One region of the Paenibacillus sp. FSL M8-0142 genome, then DNA from elsewhere that is predicted to be linked to it. Evidence: riboswitches for the same ligand, from Rfam matches in the RefSeq annotation. Region 1 holds a riboswitch; each other region holds the start of a gene.
The links. A riboswitch is a leader RNA that binds a small molecule or an ion and turns the genes downstream of it on or off. The one in region 1 is predicted to bind cyclic di-AMP.
Positions count from the first base shown of each region.

Region 2: it holds a riboswitch for cyclic di-AMP, as region 1 does, so the genes downstream of both, NSQ46_RS04710 (TrkH family potassium uptake protein) here and NSQ46_RS29590 (C40 family peptidase) in region 1, are expected to answer to the same signal.
Region 3: it holds a riboswitch for cyclic di-AMP, as region 1 does, so the genes downstream of both, NSQ46_RS12590 (C40 family peptidase) here and NSQ46_RS29590 (C40 family peptidase) in region 1, are expected to answer to the same signal.

Region 1 is NZ_CP152008.1:6,553,577-6,561,046, reverse strand. It holds gene motB (flagellar motor protein MotB) at 1-31, opposite strand, end outside; gene motA (flagellar motor stator protein MotA) at 15-815, opposite strand; gene NSQ46_RS29610 (hypothetical protein) at 1,005-1,298, shown strand; gene NSQ46_RS29605 (4a-hydroxytetrahydrobiopterin dehydratase) at 1,407-1,721, shown strand; gene NSQ46_RS29600 (cytochrome c) at 1,837-2,193, opposite strand; gene NSQ46_RS29595 (GNAT family N-acetyltransferase) at 2,354-2,854, opposite strand; gene NSQ46_RS29590 (C40 family peptidase) at 3,234-3,707, opposite strand; cyclic di-AMP (ydaO/yuaA leader) riboswitch at 3,712-3,851, opposite strand; gene NSQ46_RS29585 (hypothetical protein) at 4,189-5,016, opposite strand; gene NSQ46_RS29580 (M1 family metallopeptidase) at 5,028-7,022, opposite strand; gene NSQ46_RS29575 (YwhD family protein) at 7,170-7,470, shown strand, end outside.
Region 2 is NZ_CP152008.1:1,030,995-1,038,464, reverse strand. It holds gene sdhA (succinate dehydrogenase flavoprotein subunit) at 1-1,411, opposite strand, end outside; gene NSQ46_RS04725 (succinate dehydrogenase cytochrome b558 subunit) at 1,688-2,356, opposite strand; gene NSQ46_RS04720 (LysR family transcriptional regulator) at 2,618-3,544, shown strand; gene NSQ46_RS04715 (TrkA family potassium uptake protein) at 3,566-4,240, opposite strand; gene NSQ46_RS04710 (TrkH family potassium uptake protein) at 4,257-5,597, opposite strand; cyclic di-AMP (ydaO/yuaA leader) riboswitch at 5,661-5,807, opposite strand; gene NSQ46_RS04705 (type II CAAX endopeptidase family protein) at 6,099-7,470, shown strand, end outside.
Region 3 is NZ_CP152008.1:2,654,287-2,661,756, reverse strand. It holds gene NSQ46_RS12610 (L-fucose isomerase) at 1-1,493, opposite strand, end outside; gene NSQ46_RS12605 (AraC family transcriptional regulator) at 1,695-2,561, shown strand; gene NSQ46_RS12600 (2Fe-2S iron-sulfur cluster-binding protein) at 2,781-3,170, opposite strand; gene NSQ46_RS12595 (stalk domain-containing protein) at 3,405-4,664, shown strand; gene NSQ46_RS12590 (C40 family peptidase) at 5,007-5,483, opposite strand; cyclic di-AMP (ydaO/yuaA leader) riboswitch at 5,487-5,620, opposite strand; gene NSQ46_RS12585 (glycoside hydrolase family 28 protein) at 5,995-7,470, opposite strand, start outside.

The sequences.
Region 1 (7,470 bases):
CGTGCGGCTCGTGTCTAGTCTTCTTGCTCACTAGAACCAGCCTCCCTCTCATCAAGCTGAGCACGCTCGGACGGTGTCAGGAACACGGACAGCTTCTGGTTAATGGCGATCGTGGACACACCCGACTGAATGGACAGCAGGCCCTCGACCATCATAAGGCGGATTTCCACCTCGCGTTTCGACAGACGCTTCAGTTTATTTGCAATCGGATGGCAGATAACATAACCTGTAAAAATACCAAGCAGGGTGGCAATGAACGCAGCACCGATCGCGTGGGCCAGCTCGCCCATGTCTTCCATGTGGCTAAGGGCTGCGATCAGACCGATAACAGCGCCGAGAACCCCGAGCGACGGAGCGTACATACCGGCCTGGGAGAAGATCAAAGCCCCGGAACGATGGCGCTCTTCGGTGGCATTGATGTCTTCCATCAGCACGTCGCGGACGAATTCCTGATCGTTGCCGTCGATGATCATCCGCATGCCATTGCGCAGGAAGCCGTCATCAATTTCTTCGACTTTGGTTTCCAGGGCAAGCAATCCTTCACGGCGAGTGATGGAAGCCCATTCCATAAACAGCTTGATCATATCCGTCTTGTCCATCAGCTGCTGCTTCACAAAGGTCATTTTGATCAGCTTGGGAATTTTCTTCAGTTCCGAAAGAGGGAAACCGATGAATAAAGTTGCGGCAGTTCCGCCAAGAATGATTAAGTAAGCTGCCGGATTAATCAAAGACGCGATGGAGGCACCCTTGAGGATCATGCCCACCAGCACCGCGATAAGCCCGAGAATCAAACCTATAAGTGTTGAAATTTCCATGCTACACCTCATCCGTGAGAAATAAATAACGAATCCATTCGTTTTTAGCGGCTCTTGCGGCGAACCGCGCGCCTTTACGGGGCGTTATCCTATTTATCGTCAGATCGGGCTTTTTTTTTTAGTTGTAATTTCCGGTATAATAGAAGGAAGAGTAATCGAAGCTTAGCATGGCAGGAAGGAGTGATGGAGATGGGCGTAAAGCACGGAAGGGATTACGGCGAAATTCTGACCGAATTAACGGAAGCCGTTGGGCGTATTCCTGACAGCTATGTCTTCTTTGAAATGGATCCGGAGGATTGGGGCAGGCTGGAGGATGCCGAGCAGGCCGAGGTTCATGAGGCGCTGGCGGAGGATCTGTTCTATGCCTTGGGCACAGAGCCGGTCATTACGGTCGGCAGCGGGGTTGTCATGCATGATCGGATGAATCATCGGATACATATTTTGATCGGTGAGGAAGAGCTGGCATTCGTAGCGCTCGTGTAAGCCAGGCAGGTTATCAAGGAATGAAGCATGGAATAAAATAGATGGAAAGAAGCCCTAAGGACGTAACAATCGGCTTATGAAAGGTTTTTTTCGGGGAGGAATATAATGATGCTTTATACGCAGCAGGAAGTGGAGGCTCATCTAGAGAAGCTTGAAGGCTGGGAATTTGAACAGGGGAGATGGATTGTACGAAAGTACACCTTTTCCTCCTTCATGAAGGGAATCGCCTTTGTTGATGAGGTGGCAGCGATTTCGGAAGCTTTCGGACATCACCCCTACATCACCATTGATTATAAAACGGTGACGCTGCGCCTGACGTCATGGGATGACGGCGGAATAACGGCCGTCGACATCAAGGAGGCCCAGCAATTTAACGAAGTTTATGAGAAGAGCCGATCCAAGGATCTGAAGGATCCGGAATAGGCAATGTAGATTCGGGCAGCTGCAGAAGCGTTAGGCCCGAGAATTAAAAAACACGCTTGGATCCAAACAGCAGTCTGGGGATCCAAGCGTGTTTTGCGTAATAAGAGCTGATGGATTATTTTTTCTCAGCAAGGTAGAGCGCGATGTTTGCAATTTCCTCAGGCTTCAGCTGATCCTTAAAGGAAGGCATTCCTTTACGTCCCTTGGTAACTACGTTAAAGATTGCGTTCGCATCCATATGTCCGCCTACTTGATTCAGAGCCGGACCTGCACCGCCCTGGAGCTGATCGCCATGGCAGGAGATACAGCTGGCTTTCAATGTAGCTTCAGCCGCAGCGGCATCCAAAGTAACCTCCGGCATGGTTGGCTTCTCTTCCTGCGCCACCTGCTCCTTGCCTGGAAGCGTAAACATCAGCGCAATAGCCAACGCACATGCGACGAAGAACAGTCCGCTCATGATCCATTTTTGCATCGTCATATCGTCCTTTCTATGTATACTGCACTTTTGCACTTGTCTTCATTATAAACCAACATCCTTACACATCATAGCCAGTTGTGACAAAAAAAGCAATGTTCAAGCCTGCCTTCATAAAAAGTACACAAAATTGTACTTTTTCATATAGACAAGACTACTATTCCTCATTGGCCATCGGGTCATACACCATGCAATAAAAAGGCGCCATGCCCGTCGGCGTAAGGCGTTCGTACGTATCGGCAATGTAAAAGCCAGCCTTCCGGTAAGTCCGGATAGCCCGTTCATTCCAGGTAAGCACCTCAAGATCAATCTCGTCCGAAGGACGGCGCCGCTTCGCCTCATCCACAATTGCCTGCACGAACCGTTTACCCATTCCCCGGCCGCACCAATCAGGCCGCATGCCCAGGCCTAGACGCGTAACGCCTGCCATAGGGAATAGCTGGGCAAACCCCCAGAGCTGATCCTGCTCATCCAGCACGGACAGGTATTGCTGCAGGCGGATGCCGGGATCCCCGAATTCCACCCCTAGTCCCTTCATCTGCTCCCAAGGAAGAAAGCCATATATATTATAGGGCGGGGGATAGGACCAGGTGCAAATTTCAGCGGCATGGGCTTCCTGCATGACCACGGTATGAAACGAGGGTAAATTCGCCTCCATGTAAATACTCCTCTCATTCAAAACAATTCCGTTAGAGAGAGAATACATGCTGCTGAGCGGGATTGCAAAGATAATAGCGCAGGGGGAAACGAAACTGAAGCTAAAAAATTTTCGATTGTTTATTCGTATTGCTGTTTAGGTTAATTCTGGAAGGGTAAATAAAATGTAAGCGCTCGGATTGGCCGAATCTTGTTGGTGGCTTTGAGCATACAGAATGAAAAAATATTTTTGGATTTTCCGAAAAACATAGAACTTTTCCATGGCCTGAAACGTTATAGAGGTATAGACGAAAAATTATAGAAAAAAAGCCGCTGGGTGAGATCGGCACATCTCATGCTCCAGGGCTTATGGACATTCAGAAAAATTACGGTACAGTCAATTAATTGTAGTTCACGGCAAGGGACTTGTACGTGCTTTGGCTCATGATTCTCTTCGCGCCTACATAACGCTTCGCGTAGTAGCTCTGGCTGAGCGGGCTAACGATGACGCCGCGCGAGGAGGAAGAATGGGCGAACTTCCCGCCACCGACATAAATGCCAACATGGGAAACGCCTCTGCCGGAAGTATTAAAGAATACGAGATCCCCGGCCTTCAGGTTGCTCTTCGATACCGCGGTACCTACCTTGTATTGTGCTGCAGAAGTGCGCGGCAGGGTGAGGCCCAGCTTCTTGTAAATATAGCTGGTGAATCCGGAGCAATCAAAACCCTTTGTAGTGGTTCCGCCGGTTTTATAAGAGACACCGATGGTTGGTTTGATAACGGTATTCAACTTGGAATCCGCGAAAGCGCTACCGGTTCCAATCGTGAGCGCAAGGGCCAAGCCTAAAGAGATGGCTGTTAACTTCTTCTTCAAAACAAAAAGCTCCTTCCATTGCCTGCGAGGTTAGCTTAAGGGTTCGGTTGAAGGTCCCCTATGATCCCTCTCTAGCGAGATCAATTCACCCAAAACGGATCCCCCGCTTCCCGTATGAAGACGGGAATTCGGCTTTTAAAAGATGTCGATGTACCCAATATGACGTACCAACATGTTAACATGATGACAATAGTTACAATAAAAATGACAAAGTTGTTACTAACATATTCGTTATTTTAGCAGAGTATTAACAATTTGGCAAACGAGGAAAGTTGTTTTTTTAACAAAAATCCCTGTCCACATTGAAGTGGGACAGGGATTTTGTATAAATATGGGAGGGGAACGTTGAGGATTCCGGTTGGATGGGAAAGTTATCGTTCGAAATCTATCCTTTTCGGAGGCTGCTTTAGCTTCCGGTTACAACCTTTTTACCACATTTAAACGATGAATGGTTGTTAATGAAATGTAACTTTTGTAACCGTTATGGATTTGAAGCTACGGACGCTCTCCATAAATGATATTGGGAAGAAATTCCCCATATTTGGAAGAGCCCGTTCAGGAAATAGGAGGCTTGCTGAATGATGAGTCCGATTAATCCCGCCCAGAACAGGGACGCCGAGCTGAACAGCAGGAGAATGACAAATGCGGCTCCACCAACAGAAATGGACAGCAGTACAGCCGTTCCCAGCTTGCGTATGAGCGCCGTGACGGATGCGATCATACCGAGCTCTCCGGTATGCCCGAACTGCATATACAGCAGCACAAGGCGAATAACATAGGTATAGAGGAACCAGGCCGCCGCGTAAGGCAGCACCCGGAGCAGCTGGGAAGGCTCCTGAATGGAGCCGAGCAGTGCCGGAAGAGCCTTGGGAATGATCCAGTAACCCGGCGCAACCGTAAGAACAAGCTCGATGAGATAGAACACCGTTACCGATTTCCAATGCTTCCGCATGCCGATGAAGAAGAACAGACCGCGTTCGCCACGGGCCTCCTGATGGAGGTTGTAGAAGATGCCGGAGCGAATCAGCGGGGTAAGCACCATGCGGACGAGGAGCAGAGCGGCAAGGATCCAGCCGTAGGTATGAACCGTATTGCTGAGCGACAAGCTCATTTCGCCCTCATAGAAGAACAGGAGGCGGCTCAGCTCGTTAGGAGCCGGATCCGGGTACCGCATCAAAAGCGGGACGACGGCGGATTTCACGAGCCTGTACAGACAGTAGCCCCAGAGAAGACGGTACAAGAACAGTAGAATGGAGACGTATAATTGATCTTTAACACTGATCCAGCCTTGGCCTGCATAGCTTTTCATGTGCTCCCCCCTCACCACGACATGCTGCCGAACAGCGTCTCCACGAGCTTGGTAATACCGAGATTCCAACGTGTAACGACTTTCGGATCCATGCCAGCCTTCATATAGTTATTCATGTGTTTATTCTCCAGCATGATGGTATATTTCGGATCCACCATGGCCCAGGCGAGCGGTGTATGGTATTCCAGCGTATAAGTTACTTTGCCGTTCTTGCCGCTCCATGTTCGCTCAACAAGCTTGCCATCCTCAAAAGCGAACACAATCGGCACATCGGTAACATCGCCGCCCTTGCTCGTGATGTTTACGGTCGAAACAAACCGTGGGTGCGCTTGTGAGCCTTTATTTTTGGTTTTGATCTGGTCGATCGCGATGTCAGCCATTTGGCTGCCGTAAACGTACTGATCGAAATACGACTGCCATGAGGACTGGGTAACCTGTTCAACAACCTTCTGGAAGTCCGTCGTTGTCGGATGCTTGAAGCGGAATTTTTTGGCGTAGGTCATCATGATTTTATCCATCGTCTTGGATCCGACTTGTCGCTCGATGCCCTGGAGCACCAGCTTGCCGCGTGTATAGACGTTGAGTGCGTAATTTTCATGCGAGCTGTATTTCCAGGACTCCATCTTAAGCGGTTCAGGCGACGTAATGGATGCGCCTTGCGCTGCGGTATTGGATGTAATTCCGTACTGCTTCTCCATGACCTTCTCCTCGGCATAGGAAGCAAAGGCCTCGTCCAGCCATGCCTCTTCGAATTCGTTATTGGCTACGATGCCGTAGAAATATTGGTGGGCGATTTCATGGATGACGGTCCGCTCCAGCTCATATCCGGGCGAGTCGTTATTGGCTCCGAAGGCGGTGACGAGCGTCGGGTATTCCATGCCGCCTGCACCGTTGCCGGAATAAGGCGGGACAACGATGGATAATGTGGAGTACGGATAGGAGCCGTACCATTTGCCGAAAGAGGACAGCGCCGTTTTGGCTGTATCAAAATAACGCTCCTTCAAATCCTTATGAGCAGGATCAAGGTACAGCTTGATCCGGACGCCAGGGATACCCGGAGCGGAGTAAGCCTCTTCCGCCGTCACGAAGTTCGGCGAGGCGGCCCAGGCGAAGTCATGCACGTCATCCGCATAGAATTGGTAAATTTTCTCGCCATTTGCTTTCTGCGCAGGCTTGGTCGGGAACCCGGTAGCGGCTACGATATAGTCCTCGGGTACACGAATCCGAACGCTATAGATGCCGAAGTTCGAGTAAAACTCCGAATTGCCGTGATACTGATGTAAGTTCCAGCCTTCCTGGGTTCTTTCCCGCGTGCCGGCAGGCTCGTATACCGATATCTTGGGAAACCACTGGCCAGCCATGACAAAATCCTCGGTCCGGCCCATGCGCGCGAAAATCTTCGGCAGCTCTACCTCAAACTCCAAATGCAGGGTTATACTCTCTCCGCCTTTTACAGGCTTGGGCAACCGGAGTTTGGCAAGACTTTGATCTTTGATGTTCCCGTCATCCGGCTGAACAAACTGCAGTCGTTGCGTCAGGCCCAGGCCCTCGGTCGTTTTCACGTTCGTAATCTTCATCGACCCATAGCCGTTCTCGGGCATCGGATCGGATCGAAGCCTGCCTCCGGACTCCTTCATGAACGTCGTTTCATCGGATGCAAAGGCGTTCGGGTATAAATGGAAGTAGAGCTCATTCACGCTTCTTTTGCCAGGATGGGTCCAGGTGACGGTCTGCTTGCCTTTCAGCTTGTTTTGTTCAGGCTCGTACCTTACATCCATGTGGTATTCGACCAGCCGGTCGCTAAGCGCAGGGGCCGGTGCATCAGGCTGAACCTTTGGAGGTGAAAGCGGGGCCTTCTCCACGGCAGAGACGGAGGGCTTGCCCCCATTCGGAGCAAGCGCCGACAAGGAGGACCCTTGATTAGAAAGAAATATTGGCATCGATCCTGCAAGCAAACCCAAGGCGAGCAGGGATGATAGAAAGACTTTGGCACGTGGTGGGACCATATCGAATAACCTCCCGTTGACAAGCATCTACAGCATGTATATGTTTGCTTTTGGAGGATTATTAGTTAAAATAAAATTATTGGGACAAAGGTAGTTACGATGCAGCCGACAGGCTTTGTCGGCTCTGATATAGGAGGTTTTGCGGCAATGGAGAACGGGAGTCAGGAACAGGGCGCTAAGAAACAGATCGCGCTGAACATTATTAACAGCAAGAGCAAGCATAAAGGGTTCGGTGCAGGATCGATTGATTTGAACAGCCTTTCGCCAGTCATTATCGATAATGGCGAGGCCAAGGTGGATATTGGGGCCATGCATGCAAAGAGCAAGGTGGAGCGGGGCATCCGGTTTACGACGGACCGGGACGAGGTGCCTAATGGCCGTCAGGTGTGGATCGTATGGGTAGCGGTGGACCGCACGGCTGAAGGGCAGCATTACGCCGGTGCGACCG
Region 2 (7,470 bases), 1.2 Mb from region 1:
TGTCGTTGTAGCGGACAACGGTCATGTTGTTGGTCATCCATTCGCCAAGCTCTTTATGAATCACGTAAGCATTTTCCGTGCCTTCCATCTTCAGAAGCCCTTCGTACTTCGTGGTCTGCTCTTTCGTGTACCGGTCGAAGACGCTGGAGGAGATATCCTCGGACGATTTCTTCAAGCCTTTAACATACTCGATCGCCTTCGGACCTGCGACCATGCCGCCGTAAATGGCCGATACGAGCGAGTTCGCGCCCAAGCGGTTGGCTCCGTGATATTGATATTCGCATTCCCCGGCTGCGAACAGGCCAGGAATATTCGTCATCTGGTTGTAATCGACCCACATGCCGCCCATGGAATAATGGACTGCAGGGAAGATTTTCATTGGAATTTTGCGAGGGTCGTCACCCATAAACTTCTCATAGATCTCGATGATGCCCCCGAGCTTCACGTCCAGCTCCTTCGGATCCTTATGGGAGAGATCCAGGTATACCATGTTCTCGCCGTTAATGCCAAGGCCCATGTCCACGCATACGGAGAAAATTTCGCGAGTCGCGATATCCCGCGGAACGAGGTTGCCGTATGCAGGATATTTCTCTTCGAGGAAGTACCAAGGCTTTCCGTCTTTATAAGTCCAGATCCGGCCGCCTTCACCGCGGGCCGATTCCGACATCAGGCGCAGCTTGTCGTCGCCTGGAATGGCGGTCGGGTGAATCTGGATGAATTCGCCGTTAGCGTAGTATACGCCCTGCTGGTATACCGCGCTTGCTGCCGTACCGGTGTTGATAACCGAGTTCGTCGTTTTACCGAAAATGATGCCGGGGCCACCGCTGGCCAGAATGACGGCATCTGCCTTGAACGCCCGGATCTCCATGGAGCGAAGGTCCTGGGCGGCAATGCCGCGGCATACGCCCTCGTCATCAATAACCGCGTTCAGGAACTCCCAGTTCTCGTATTTGGTCACGAGACCTGCAGTTTCCCAGCGGCGCACCTGCTCGTCAAGCGCGTACAGCAGCTGCTGGCCGGTGGTCGCTCCGGCAAACGCCGTGCGGTGATGCTTCGTTCCGCCGAAGCGGCGGAAATCCAGAAGGCCTTCAGGCGTACGGTTGAACATAACGCCCATGCGGTCCATGAGGTGAATAATGCCCGGAGCGGCTTCGCACATCGCTTTAACCGGCGGCTGGTTCGCCAGGAAGTCCCCGCCGTAAACCGTATCGTCAAAGTGCTCCCACGGGGAGTCGCCTTCACCTTTCGTATTAACCGCTCCGTTAATGCCGCCTTGCGCGCACACGGAGTGAGAACGTTTCACAGGTACCAGTGAGAACAAATGAACATGGGCTCCTGCTTCGGCCGCTTTGATGGTTGCCATCAGTCCGGCAAGGCCGCCGCCCACTACGATAATATTAGATGCTGCCATTTATACGTTCACTCCTTTAAGAGGTTGTTCAAAAAGTCGTCTTTTGATCACGTAGTGTATCAAGATGTAACTCGGCATCGAATCTTGAACTCAGCCGGGCCTAAGTAGAAGCTTCCGAAGCATGTTTCCTGCGGAAACATTTCAAGTGCTCACGTACCCAAAACGTACGCTCCGCTCCTGACGTCCCTAGCTTCATCTAACCTAAAGCGTTTTGAAAAAACGCACTTCGGAAGCATATGCTCCGGTGCTGAAAAACCGGCTTTTTGAACTTGCACTTTAAGCCAAGACTGTCTTAACTACATCGATCGCTGCTTCTGCAGCCTGGAACTCGGAATTTCTGAATCCGGTCATCGCAAGGATAAACAGGACGCTCATAAATACGAACAAGCCCATGCAAATGTATGTGGATACTCGCTGCGCGCGCGGGCCGACGGTAATGCCCCAGCTGACGAGGAATGCCCACAGGCCGTTCGCGAAGTGGAACGTAGCCGATACAACGCCGATAATATACAGAACAAATAATACAGGATTGCTCACGATATCGTGCATGACGGCACCCAGATCATCATGGGTGATCTTGCCGATCATGATCTGAAAACGGGTGTCGTACATATGCCAGATCACAAATACGAACGTAATAACCCCGGTAATCCGCTGAACGGTAAAACGGATGTTCCGCTCATAATTGTAATTGCCGATGTTGTTTTTGGCCTGATACGCAATGTACAGACCGTAAATGCCGTGGTACATCAGCGGCAGCCAGATCAAGAACAGCTCAAGGAAGAAGATAAGAGGCAAGCTGTTCAGTAAATTCACGGCTCCCTTGAAGCCTTCCTTTCCCCCCTCGAAAGCCTGAAAGTTGGATATCATGTGGCTGAGCAGAAATGCTCCAAGCGGTATGACACCGAGTAAGGAATGCAGCTTTCTGGAATAATACCCTTTCATCAGTTGACGTTCCCCTTTCCAATGTGCAGCGTTTTCAATTTCACTCACCTATTTACGGAACAATTACACTTACTTACACTGTGCTTTTCGCGTGCAACGACAAAATGTTCCCTTTTTCCACAAACGTGTGAACATCCTGTGTCATGTTTCATGTTACTCCTTTTTTTCTTATAAGGGAATTGCAATATAATTATTAATCGTTATAATCTATACGCATAAGTAGATATTGGAACACCATCCTATATATAATGGAGGAATATCATGTTCGAAGATCTGGACATGTTTGCCGTTGTGGTGGAGCAATCCAGCATCAATAAAGCATCCAAGCTGCTGAACCTGTCCCAGCCGGCGCTCTCGCGGAAGATCGCCAAGCTCGAAGACGAGCTCGGCCTGCCCCTGTTCAACCGGCGCGGCAAGCGCCTTGAGCTGACGTCGATCGGGCAGATCGTATATACCTTTGCGCTGGAGCAGCGCCAGCAGCAGCTGAAGCTCATGCAGACGCTCGCCCACTATCGGGAAGGGGAGCAGATCTCGATTAATCTGGGCGCGAGCCTGACGACGCTGCAGACGACGCTGCCCCCGCTCGTCAACGCGTTCATGGAGCGGCATCCCGCCGCGGAAATCAAGCTGATTACCGGCAAAACCCATGAGATCGTTTCTTATGTAAGGGATAAACGGGTGGATGTCGGCATCGTCGCCTCTTCCATCAACCAACCGGGACTAAACTGCATTCCCCTGTTTGACGATCATCTGGAGCTCGTCATTCCCGCCGTCCATCCGCTGGCGGAGCTGGAGGATGTCGAGGTCGAGCACCTCCAGGGGCTTCCGATGATTATTTTCTCGACCGGCACCTGGTACCGTAAGCTGACGGACGACCTGTTTCACCGGTGGGGCATCATGCCCGATATTCGGATGGAGATCGATTCCTTCGAAGCGATCGTCCGCTTGATCCCGACCTGCAAAGCAGCGGCCCTGCTTCCGAAATCATACCTCCGTCCGCAGCTGCTCTCCGACAACGGGCTTGTGGACATTCACATCCCCGCGCTCATGGAGACGCGGCGGACGACCTCCCTGATTTACGGGGATGCTTCAGAGCTTAGCAGCGCCGCCCGCCGCTGGATTAACGAAACCGAGGTGCTCTTCCGAAGCCTTGCGGAAGAGAAGCAGCGAAAAAACCTGACGACCTAGAGATCGTCAGGTTTTTTTGTATTATTTCTGCTGCAGATTCACGACTTCCGTCTCAAACCGCTCCACATTGTCGTTGGAGCCGATGACGACCATAACATCGCCGGCGTTGACCACGTCCATCGCCGTCGGCGCGACGATAATGCCGGATCGCTTGTTGAGGGCGACCACCGTGACACCGTAACGGACGCGCGTGTTCAGTTCGCTTAACGTCTTGCCGTCCATACAATCGGTTACCGTCATTTCCACGATCAAATAATCCTTAGATAATTCGATATAGTCGAGCAGATTCGGCGTAACCAGCTGGTGAGCCACACGGATTCCCATATCCCGTTCGGGGAAGATGACCCGGTCCACACCCAGCTTCTGCAGCGCCCGGCCGTGCAGCACGGAAATCGCTTTGGCCACGACGGTCGATACGCCAAGCTCCTTGAGCAGGATGGCGGACAGAATGCTCATCTGGATATCGTCTCCGATCGCGACGATCCCGCAGTCGAAGTTGCGGATGCCGAGCGATTTCAGCATCTCCTCATCCGTAGCATCGGCGACCACCGTATGGGTCAGATACTCGCTCATATCCTCGACGACCTCTTCGTTCCGGTCAATGCCGAGAACCTCATAGCCTAGTTCCATTAGTTCCAGTGCCAGACTCGAGCCGAACCGCCCCAAACCGATCACTGCAAATTGCTTTGGTTTCATGTCTCTCCTATACTCCTTATCCAATAATCATTTTGCCTTCCGGATGACGATACAATTCTTTACCCTTTTTCGGACCGAGTGCATAAGCCAGCGTCAGCGGACCTAGACGTCCGGCAAACATCGTTAAGCTGATCAATATTTTGCCGAACACCGTCAAATCCGGCGTTAATCCCATCGACAAGCCGACGGTACCGAAGGCCGAGGTCGTTTCGAATAGAATCTCCAGGAAATCCGCATCCTCTGTCGTGGACAGGATCATGGATACCGTCAATACGAGCAGCAGCGCAAGAAGCGCAATCGTTAACGCCTTTAAGACCCGCTCCTGAGCGAGGCGAAACCGGAATAAGACGATGTCCTCACGCCCTCTCATCATTGCGAATACGGCCCCTACCATCACCATAAAGGTTGTCGTCTTGATTCCGCCCCCGGTCGATCCCGGCGACGCTCCGATAAACATAAGTATAATAATGAAAAATTGCGTAGCTTGCCTTAGGCCGCCGATATCAATCGAATTCGCGCCCGCTGTTCGCGGACTGACCGATTGGAAGAACGAGGCGAGCACTTTACCTCCCCCGTCCAAGGAGCCCAGCGTTAACGGATTGGTGAACTCAAAAATAAATATGATGATCGCCCCGATGAAGATCAACGCCCCCGACATCGAGAGAACGACCTTGGAGTGAAGCGACAGCTTCCTTTTTTGACGGAAATCGATCAAATCGGATAATACAACGAACCCGATGCCGCCGGATATGATCAACAGCATGGATACGATGTTTACCAACGGATCATCGACATAATCCGTGAGACTATGAAAATCACCGAACAGATCGAAGCCTGCATTGTTAAACAGCGAAACGGAATGGAACACCCCAAAATAGAGGGCTTTTCCAATAGGCATATCCCATGCCCAGCGCAGTGTAAACAGTACGGCAGCGCACGCCTCGAAGGTCAAGGAATAGATAAACACCCGCCGGATCAAACGAACGATCCCTTCGATGGAGGACTGATTCATCGCTTCCTGCAGAACAAGCCGGTCCTTGAGCGATATCCTCCGCTTGAATACCAGGGCGAACAGGGTTGCCATCGTCATAAACCCGAGCCCGCTGAGTTGAATGAGCAGAAGGATCACCGTATGTCCGAAAGCACTGAAGCTTGTGCCTGTATCCACGACAACAAGCCCGGTCAGACAGACGGCGGAAGCCGCCGTAAACATGACGTCAATCCCGCTGATCGGTTCGCCGGTCCTGCTGGATACGGGCAGCATGAGCAGAATGGTACCGACCAGGATCGCCGCCGCAAAACCGAGCGCAAGGATCTGCGGAGGTGACAGCTTAAGCCACTTCATTTTTGAGTTCAAAGTTTCACCTTCTCCAAAAAAATCAAAGAAAAAAGACACTGGAAAACAGTGCCCTTCACGGTCTGGTTCCTGTGCAACAGCCTACGAGGTTAGCTGACGGATTCGGGCATTATCACAGGCCGCCCTATCCATGATCCGAAAGAGATCATGAAATTCACCCCAATTACATGGTTCCCCCGTTCTCATTACGAAATTCGGCTGGTTTATTCGGTTCCTTGAAGCATGATGTGATTATAACGCAATCCGGAAGCGAACCCAACGTCGTTTTTTTACCAAAAAGTCTTTAAATGAGCGCGAATTGGGCATATTCAAGAGTACAAGGATATGGTTCTCTAACGTTTTCGAAACCTTTCATTCATTTTCAGCGTTTTATTTCATTATTGGCCCTTTGGGATAAGCAGGGCTTGTTCTTCATATGTATGTTATATTGACTCTATGATCCGCTTTTTGCGGGGCCGGTTATTCATATCGGAAAGCACTAAAATTAAGAGGAGGAATTTCATGAACCGTGCCGAAGAGCCCCTGAAGCTGACACCTAACCTAAAGAAGCTTATCGCACCGGCCATCATCGGTCTGATCCTGTTTCTTATATTCCAGGTACTCCCATCCACTTCCTTCGAGTCGACCGATACGCCCTATCCGCAAATCATTTCCAAGGATGAGGCTGCGCAAGCGGCGTCACGGTTCGCGCGCGAACGTTTAGGGTTTCCTGCTTCCGAAGGGCAACCCCCCCTTGTTACATACCAGTCCAACTCCGAGCTGTACGGATATTTGGCCAAGGAAAAGAAGCTAAAGGAGTATAACAAGAATTACGAAGCCAAATACCCATATGACGTATACCGCGTCCGCTTCACCTTGCCGGGTGGCGATGCGCTGAACGTGGATGTGCATATGCAGAATGCCGGCATCGCGGGATTCTCCTATGATTCCGCCCGCTCCAGTTACGACAGGATCGAGCTGAATCAAGGGGAGGTCCGGAAGCAAATGCTGCTTCTGGTTGAGGAAGGCATGACGCTGGCCGAGAAGCAGGCGCTCGCGGAGCCGTGGCTCAAGTGGGCCGGATACGATGCGACGCAGCTGCAGCTTTCTACCCGGGAAGGCGAACCTAAGCTGAGATATACCGTCACGGAAGCCGCCATCGGGGATTCGAGGCTGCAGCTGGAGTTTACCTTTGAACATGGGACACTGCGTTCCTTCGAGCCCGCGTTCTCGGTTCCGGCAGCGCATTCTGCCTATGTGAACAAGCAGACGCAGGATGCAACGCTGCTGACGCTGGTCGGGTACGGTTTGTTTACGCTTGTGCTCGGTATCCTGGCCATCGTCTACAGCGTCAAGACCAGAGCCTATACCTCGTTTAAGCGCGGTATCCTGCTGTCCGTCCTGTTGTTTGTCATCCAGATGCTGAATACGTACAACCTGGTTCCGGTCTTTAAGGCACAAGGAATGTCCGAGACCGGCATCATCGGGATGATGATCTTCTACGCCATCTACTCCCTCGTCTTCTCCGCCCTGCTCTATTTCTCGCTTGTCGGCGGAAGCGGTCTATGGCGAAAGGAAGACGGGCTTAATCCGTGGCCGCGTGCCAAGGAGCCCGGGTACGGCCGCTATGTCTTGGAAAGCATGAAGGTGGGCTATTTGTGGGCCCTCATTCTGCTCGGCATTCAGTCCTTGATCTTCATCGCGCTCGGCCTGACCTTGAACACCTGGTCCACGACCGATGCCTCGCAGTCGCCTTACAACATGCTCTATCCATGGCTGTTTCCGCTGATGGCTTGGCTGGCAGGCATTTCGGAGGAAGCGGTATACCGGCTGTTCGGCATTAGAATGGTGAAGAAAATCGTGCGCAGCACCTTTGTCGCGAGTTTGATCACCT
Region 3 (7,470 bases), 2.8 Mb from region 1:
TCGAGCGTATCATGAACCTCGGCCGGCAAGTCCACCGAATATCCCTCCGCGATCTGCAGCACCGGCCCTATGCCCTTGACCAAATTCAGACGGAACATCGTCATCGGCATTCCGCCGCGTGTCAGATAGTCCGTGGAGAAGCCGCCGCCGCGGAAATACTCAAGGGAAGCAGGTCTGAACTGCGTTGCCTTCAGGGTCCGTTCCACTTCTTCGTCGGTAATCTCCCAGAACGGCTTCATGACCGGCTTTCCGTCCCGCTGCTGTTCACCTGTGCCGTCAAGCGCCGCGGAGCCAGAGTTGATCAAATGCAGAATGCCGCCCGCTGCTTTCCCTTCAAGCTTGTAGCCGGTCACCCGTTCAACCGAAGCCGGGCTCCAGTATGTCCGTACGTCCGCGAAAATCTGAGCCGTATTGGTAAGCAGATAACCGAACAGCATGCCGACCCCGTTCAAGCTGTCATTTTCCGTCGCCACAATATACGGCGAACGCTTGCCGTTCCAGTCGAAGGAGGAGTTCAGAATGGTTTCAAGGAAGTCCCCGTTCGGGAAGTGATCGGTCCATTGACGCTGCCCCTGGAAGCCTGATGCGATCGCATGATGTCCTTGTGCTTCCTCCTCGAAGCCCAGCTCCGCAAGGCGTGGATTACCGATCATTAGATCGCGCGTAATCAGCGTCATTTTTACGACCGTTTCCCACTCGTAGTCCTTGCGTTCACGGGACGTCTGAAGCTTCTGCGGGTTGTTGTCCGGTCCTTCGACGCAATTCTCCTTCACCCACGCAAGCGCCAGCTTGTACTCCTCAGGGTCGTAGATTTCCTCTTCCAACCGGCGGGTAAATTCACTCATATCGACATACTCATTCCGCATGCCGAGGTATTCCTGGAAGAAGCTGTCGTCCACAATCGAGCCGGCGATCCCCATCGACACTGAGCCCATGGACAGATACGCTTGGCCGCGCATGATGGCAGCAGCCAGCCCGCTACGTGCAAAACGCAGCAGCTTCTCCTGCACGTCATCCGGAATCCGGGCGTCTCCTTCATCCTGCACATCCTCGCCGTAAATACCGAATGCAGGCAATCCTTTTTGAGCATGAGCGGACAGCACCGCTGCCAGATAGACCGCACCTGGACGGCCCGTGCCGTTAAAGCCCCAGACCGCCTTCGGTCTGGAAGGATCCGTATCCATCGTTTCCGTTCCGTAGCACCAGCAAGGCGTCACCGTGATCGTAAGACCGACATCGGCATGCTTGAATTTTTTCTCGGCTGCCGCCGCCTCGGCCACTCCGCCGATACAGGTATCGGCAATGACGCATTCCACCGGCTCGCCGTTCGGATAATGGAGCTGCTCCGACAGCAGCGCCGCAACCGCCTTGGCCAGGTTCATCGTCTGCTCCTCGAGGGATTCCCGCACGCCTCTTCGCCGCCCGTCGATCGTCGGCCGGATTCCGATCTTCGGAAATCCGTCTCTCCATCTGTAATCGTTTTCAATCGTCATAATGCCACGCCTCCCAAATCATTGATTATATCCACATTGTAAATAGATTCGATATGCGGGATAACCCACTATATTGCTTTGTTGCCATGGATATTCAGCAAAACAGTGAACCGCCGGCCTTGAACTGAAAACGATTTCGAGATAACGCAATTATGCAGTATAATAATGACAGGAAGTTTCGCTTTGGGGAGGGACAACGACGTGCCGAAGATTGAAATATCACACAGCAGAAGCGATCAATTCCGATTCAAGAAAAATCCACAGCTGCTCTTTGCCGGACAGGTCGTGGATGAAGACTTCTTTTACGGTCCGCCGCAGATCCATGATTTTTGCGAAATTTTGTATGTCGTGGAAGGCCGCGGCGAATTCAGGATCGCGGGCAAGGTGTACGAACTCCGGAAAGGAGATGTGGCCATCTACAATCCGGGTGTGCCGCATGAGGAGAAGTCGGCAGGAAGCAGTCCCTTTAAAGTCATCTATTGCGGAGTCGATTCCCTGCATATCGAGGGCGTTCCTCAGGGAATGCTGCTGCCTCCGTACGTGGAGCCGGTTATTTCATGCGAGAAGTACGCATACAAGGTAGAGAGCTATCTTTCGGACATCATTCGAGAATGCGATTCTCAAATTCTTGGCTATGAAACGCTGAGCACGAATTTGCTTATGTCGCTGATTACGGTCATTTACCGGATTATCGACGTAAAGCACCAATTCCAGGCGTTGAAAGGAAAGCATGAAATTGCGCTGAGAACCAAGCAATTCATTGATGCCAACTACACCCAGAGCATCAGTCTGAAGGACATCGCCGACACGCTGTATGTCAGTCAGCACTATTTATCCCATCTATTCAAAAAGGAGCTCGGCGATTCGCCCTTCAACTACTTAATCTCCAAGCGGATTGAAGAAGCGAAGCGTCTGCTGTCGGATTCCGATGCCCCCGTGCACGAGATTGCGTCGCAGGTCGGATATGGGAATGATAAGTATTTCTCCATGCTGTTCAAAAAAATAACCGGGCAGACGCCATCCTCCTATCGGGAAAGTCAGCGGCGGCAAGCCCAGTTGACGGAATAACGCCGGCAGGCAGCCGCTAAGATGCGGCTGCCTGCTTGACGTTTATGCGGCGAATGCGGCCGCCAAGCGCAATCCCGTGACGAGGATTGCCGGCTTCCCCCGCCGACAACGGACTCGTGCCGAGGCACGAATGGTCCTTGTAAGCGAGTCTCGAGCAATCATTAAAATTTATTAGACGAGGGACGGTCACTTTTGAACCCAAAAGGTACAAATATTCTACTAAAAATAAGGGGCATGCTTAATCTTGATCGGGCCGACCGATTCGATCCGGCTTTGGCAGCCAAGCCGGTACCCTTCCTCGAGCTCTTCGGGGTCCAGCCTCTGTTCCTCCGCCTGATTCGGTGACGACAAATGCTGGACACCAACGCTTACATGGCATCGGCAGCGTGCGCACGTGCCTCTTTTGCAAAAAGAGTTCCAATCCACATCGTTCCGCTCGGCCAGATCCAGCACCGTCATCCCAAGCACGGGAGCAACGCTCTTGTGAACCTCCCGACCGGAAAGCTCGATGAGCTTGTCGGGAACAGCCTCCTCCAGCTCCTGTCCACCGGATGCAGACGGATGACCGGCCGAATGGCTATTCTTTTTACTCCTCCAGAATTTAAACACGATATATCCTCCTAAAATGCCTGGAACTATTCACTCCATTTACGCTTACCATTATACTCGAAAGCCGGGCTATTCTCACACCGTCTATACGCAGACATCATTTGAAAACCGCTCTATTTATTTATTTTGTATTCTACCAATATTTTGCTATACTATCATTGCTGTAAACCGTTTCATAGATTCATTTATCTTTCATAGAATGTGGGGGAGATTATTATCGGATACTCAAAACGATTGGGAAAGCTGGCCGCCGCCTCCCTGCTCTCTTTGTCGCTGCTCGGAACCGCGGCTGATCATCATCCAGCCCATGCGGCACCAACCATTTCCGTTCTGTTGGATGATGTTCCGCTTGCGTTCGATGCGGCTCCGCGAATTGAGAAAGGCGTAACCTACGTGCCTTTCCGGGCTGTGGGCGAGGCACTGGGCATCGACATCAAATGGAACAGCAAGACCCAAACCGTGCAGGCGGTAAAGACCGGCAACGATAACACAACCGAGGTTCAGCTCAGAGTCGGCAGCACCACCGCCGTGGTGAATAAGAAGAACGTCAAGCTGCCCGCAGCGCCGATCATGCGCGAAGGACGCGTGCTGATTCCGCTCAGCTCGTTCAGCAGCCAATTCGGGGCTTCCGTAAGGTGGAATCAGGCAACGCGCACCGTATCGCTCAAATCACCAAAAAGCAAAATGCATCTGCGGGCCTTCTATGCCATTGAATCCTTCAAGGAGCGGGATATTATTCAATGGATGAATTCCGTCGCCTTTGGCTGGAGCCGAATTGACCGTAACGGCGAATTCACCCTTCAAGGGGTTGAATACCGCATGCCGGAAGCCGCCGGAGACATTACGCCCCAGACACTTGTGGCCGATGCGGAAGGACAGGGCATTAAGCCCTATTTGATGGTATATGCACTGGACGGTAACGGCGAACTGACAAAAATGATGAGCGACGCCTCACTGCGGATGAAATCGATCGACGGGATTACCGCCGCCGTTACGGACAATGGGTTCGGCGGGGTCGTGCTGGATTTCGAAGGATTGGGCTTCAAGCTGGATGCCGCCTCCCAGCAGAAGCTGCTGAACCAATACGTGAAGGACCTTAGAGCTGCCTTGCCGAAAGGGACTGCCCTGTCCTTGGCCGTACCTCCGTTAAACAGCGCCTATAAAGGCTATGATTACAAAACGCTTGCATCGATTGCCGACGATCTAATTATCATGGCATACCAGTATCACCCGGTTGGCACCAAAGACCGGAAGCCGGAACCGAACACGCAAGTGCAGCAGGCTATTCAGCTTGCACTTGATGCCGGAGCCCCTAAGGACAAGCTTCTGCTTGGAATTAGCCTGGGCAGCGAAACGGAGAACTCCATCGACGACAAGCTTGGTCTGGCCAAGCGCTATCAGCTGAAAGGTGCGGCATTGTGGCGGCTCGGTATATTCAGAGTCTACGGTGATGATATCGAAGGCGCCATGAACGAAGCGGTGATCAAAGAGTGATCCGTAATAAAGGTTGAAGCGTGGATGAGTCCATCCTTCCGATCATCACTACACAGGCTGCCGGTCGTTATGGACCTGCAGCCTGTTCGCTTGTTCAATGCTTCCGTGATAACCGAGCATCTCTGACAGCCATTGAAACGACACAGGCTATGAATTAGCCGATGCCAATCTTCCACATGACCGGCACAAAAAAAAGATGACCTCTGTCGTATACAGAGGTCATCATCAAGACTTATGTATGTATTCGGTGCAATCACTGAAAATCGATCATAGAATTCCTTACCAGGACTTACAAGACGATCATTGTGCAGAGAGCTGGATCAAGATCAAAGATGAGCTGATCTAGCTAACACTTCCTACCAGCTTCGCATATTCCTCTTGGCTTAACACCCGGCGTGCGGTAACATAACGTGGCTTATAGTAAGAGTCGCTAAGCTTGCTGATTCGAACACCCTTGCTGCTTGAAGCATGTGCGAATTGCCCGTCTCCAATATAAACGCCAGCATGTGAAATTCCCTTGCCGTTCGTGTTGAAGAATACCAGATCACCGACACGCAGCTCTTCCTGGTCTACATGCACGCCTACTTGGGCTTGTCCTTGGGAAGTGCGCGGAAGGTCAAGATCAAAGTTACGGAACATATACAGAATAAATCCGGAGCAATCAAATCCGCTTGTGGTTGTTCCGCCCCACTTGTACGGTGTTCCTACTAACTGCTTCACTTGCTGCTGAAAGTTAGGCTGCTGATCGGCAAACGCTGTCACGGCACCGGAAGAAAAAATGATTGCGGATCCTAGCAAAGAAATGACCAATTTCTTCAAAATATATTCTCTCCTTCGATGCCTACGGAGTTAGCTAAGGGTTCGGCTGAAGGTCACCTATATTCCCTCTACTACAAGAATAATTCACCCAGGACGGTTCCCCCGTTTTCTCTAGCGAAATTCGGCAAAATTCATTAACATTTTGTAACCCTTTCTTAATATAGTATACAAGCTAGCAAACTGTCAATAATATCCGATAAATCTATCGTTTTTTAGATATCGCCGTCGAATCGAAAGAGTTTTAACAGTGTTTTTACTATATGAAAGGTCACATAGTCATGACATTTATGTTAAAATTGTTTCCGTTTTCTAAGTGCGGCGAAAAATCCTCCATGCAAGAAGCCGACACCTAGGGGGGCCGGCTTCTTGTTCTAGCAAATTCATCGATAGAACAAGCATTTGCTTCAGCCATTTTGCAGCTTTCAATGGCGTACCTCCTTATCATATTGAGATTGCAACGGTTATAATTCGATCACCTCTCTTCTAAACCTTAATGCATCCAACAGCAAAGCTACTTGATCACGACCTCCTCCGGTTCCACTTCAGAAGAAATCATAATCTGTCCTGCCCTATCGGCATGCAGCCCCGAGCATTCGATTTGCCCGGACCGTTCCCCGGTAACCACAAGCAAGCGGTCATCCAGCGAGTCGCTTTCCCCCTTGACGTTCACCACCTGTACATTTCGGCTCTGGTGAAAAAGAAGCAGCGGATTTTCCTGATTGCGAAGGACCATGTCCTGAATCGTCAGGTTCTTTCCATTGCGGCATACAATGCCTTCCCGACTTGTGATGGCCGACCGCATCACCGTCACGTTCTCCACCGGCATCTCCGGCAGGCCGTTGATGAGGAGCGCAGTATGCGCGCCGCTGCAGACGATATCCTGAATAACAATATTGCGGAACACGGGGGTTTCCTCGGTAACGGGGAGCATCGCTTCCGCTTGGTATTCGCCGGAGCCGGCTTTCCCTTCGTAATATAAATTGAAGGAGATGGCATCCCCGTCGATCTCCCGCATCCGGATCCGTTCGATGAAGATATTTTCGACCACGCCGCCGCGTCCGCGGCAGCTTTTAAACCGGATGCCGATATCGGTGCCGATGAAGGTGCAATCGGATACGTGCACATCCTTGATGCCCCCGGACATTTCACTGCCGACAACGATCCCGCCGTGGCCGTGATAAACGGTGCAGTTCCGGATGCTGATGCGCTCACTCGGCTTTCCCAGCAGGCGCCCGGCTTCATTTTTTCCGGACTTCAGACAGATCGCGTCATCTCCTACATCAAACGAGCTGTTTTCCACGGTCACGTATTTGCACGAATCGATGTCCAGTCCGTCCCCGTTCTGGGCATACCATGGATTGCGGACGGTAATGTTCTGAATGGTAATTTGCTCCGATGCCCAAGGATGCAGGCACCAGGCTGCGGAGTTTTGAAAGGTAGGGCCGTTGAGCAGAATCCGCTTGCAGTTTCTCAAGCTGAGCAGATTGGGTCTCAGATAGTCTCTGACAGGCTCATAATCCTGGGGATTCCGGCTGCCTGTTTGTTCGATCCGGGCCAGGTTCTCCATCCCGTCCCGGGCAGCCGGCGTTGGCCACCACAGTCCCCCGTCATCCACGACACCGCCGGTATGAATTAAACGATCCCACTGGCTTTCCGTCAGCTTCCCTTGCTTAACGGGCCTCCAGGCTTCGCCGCCTCCGTCAAAGATGCCGCTGCCAGTGATTGCGATATCCTCCAATCCTTCTCCATCGAGCGGAGACTGGCAGCGGAACATCTGCCGGCCCTCATAAGCAGACATCCGGATCGGATAAGCTTCGAATTGCTTGCTGAACATGACAAGCGCGCCGGCAGAAGCGTGAAGCTCAATCCGGCTCTGCAGGGTTAACGGACCGGTGTGCCAGATCCCCGGAGGGATGACCACCTTCCCCCCTCCTGCCTTTGCGCAAGCTTCGATTGCTTGATGAAATGCCAGGGTATTGTCGTAAAC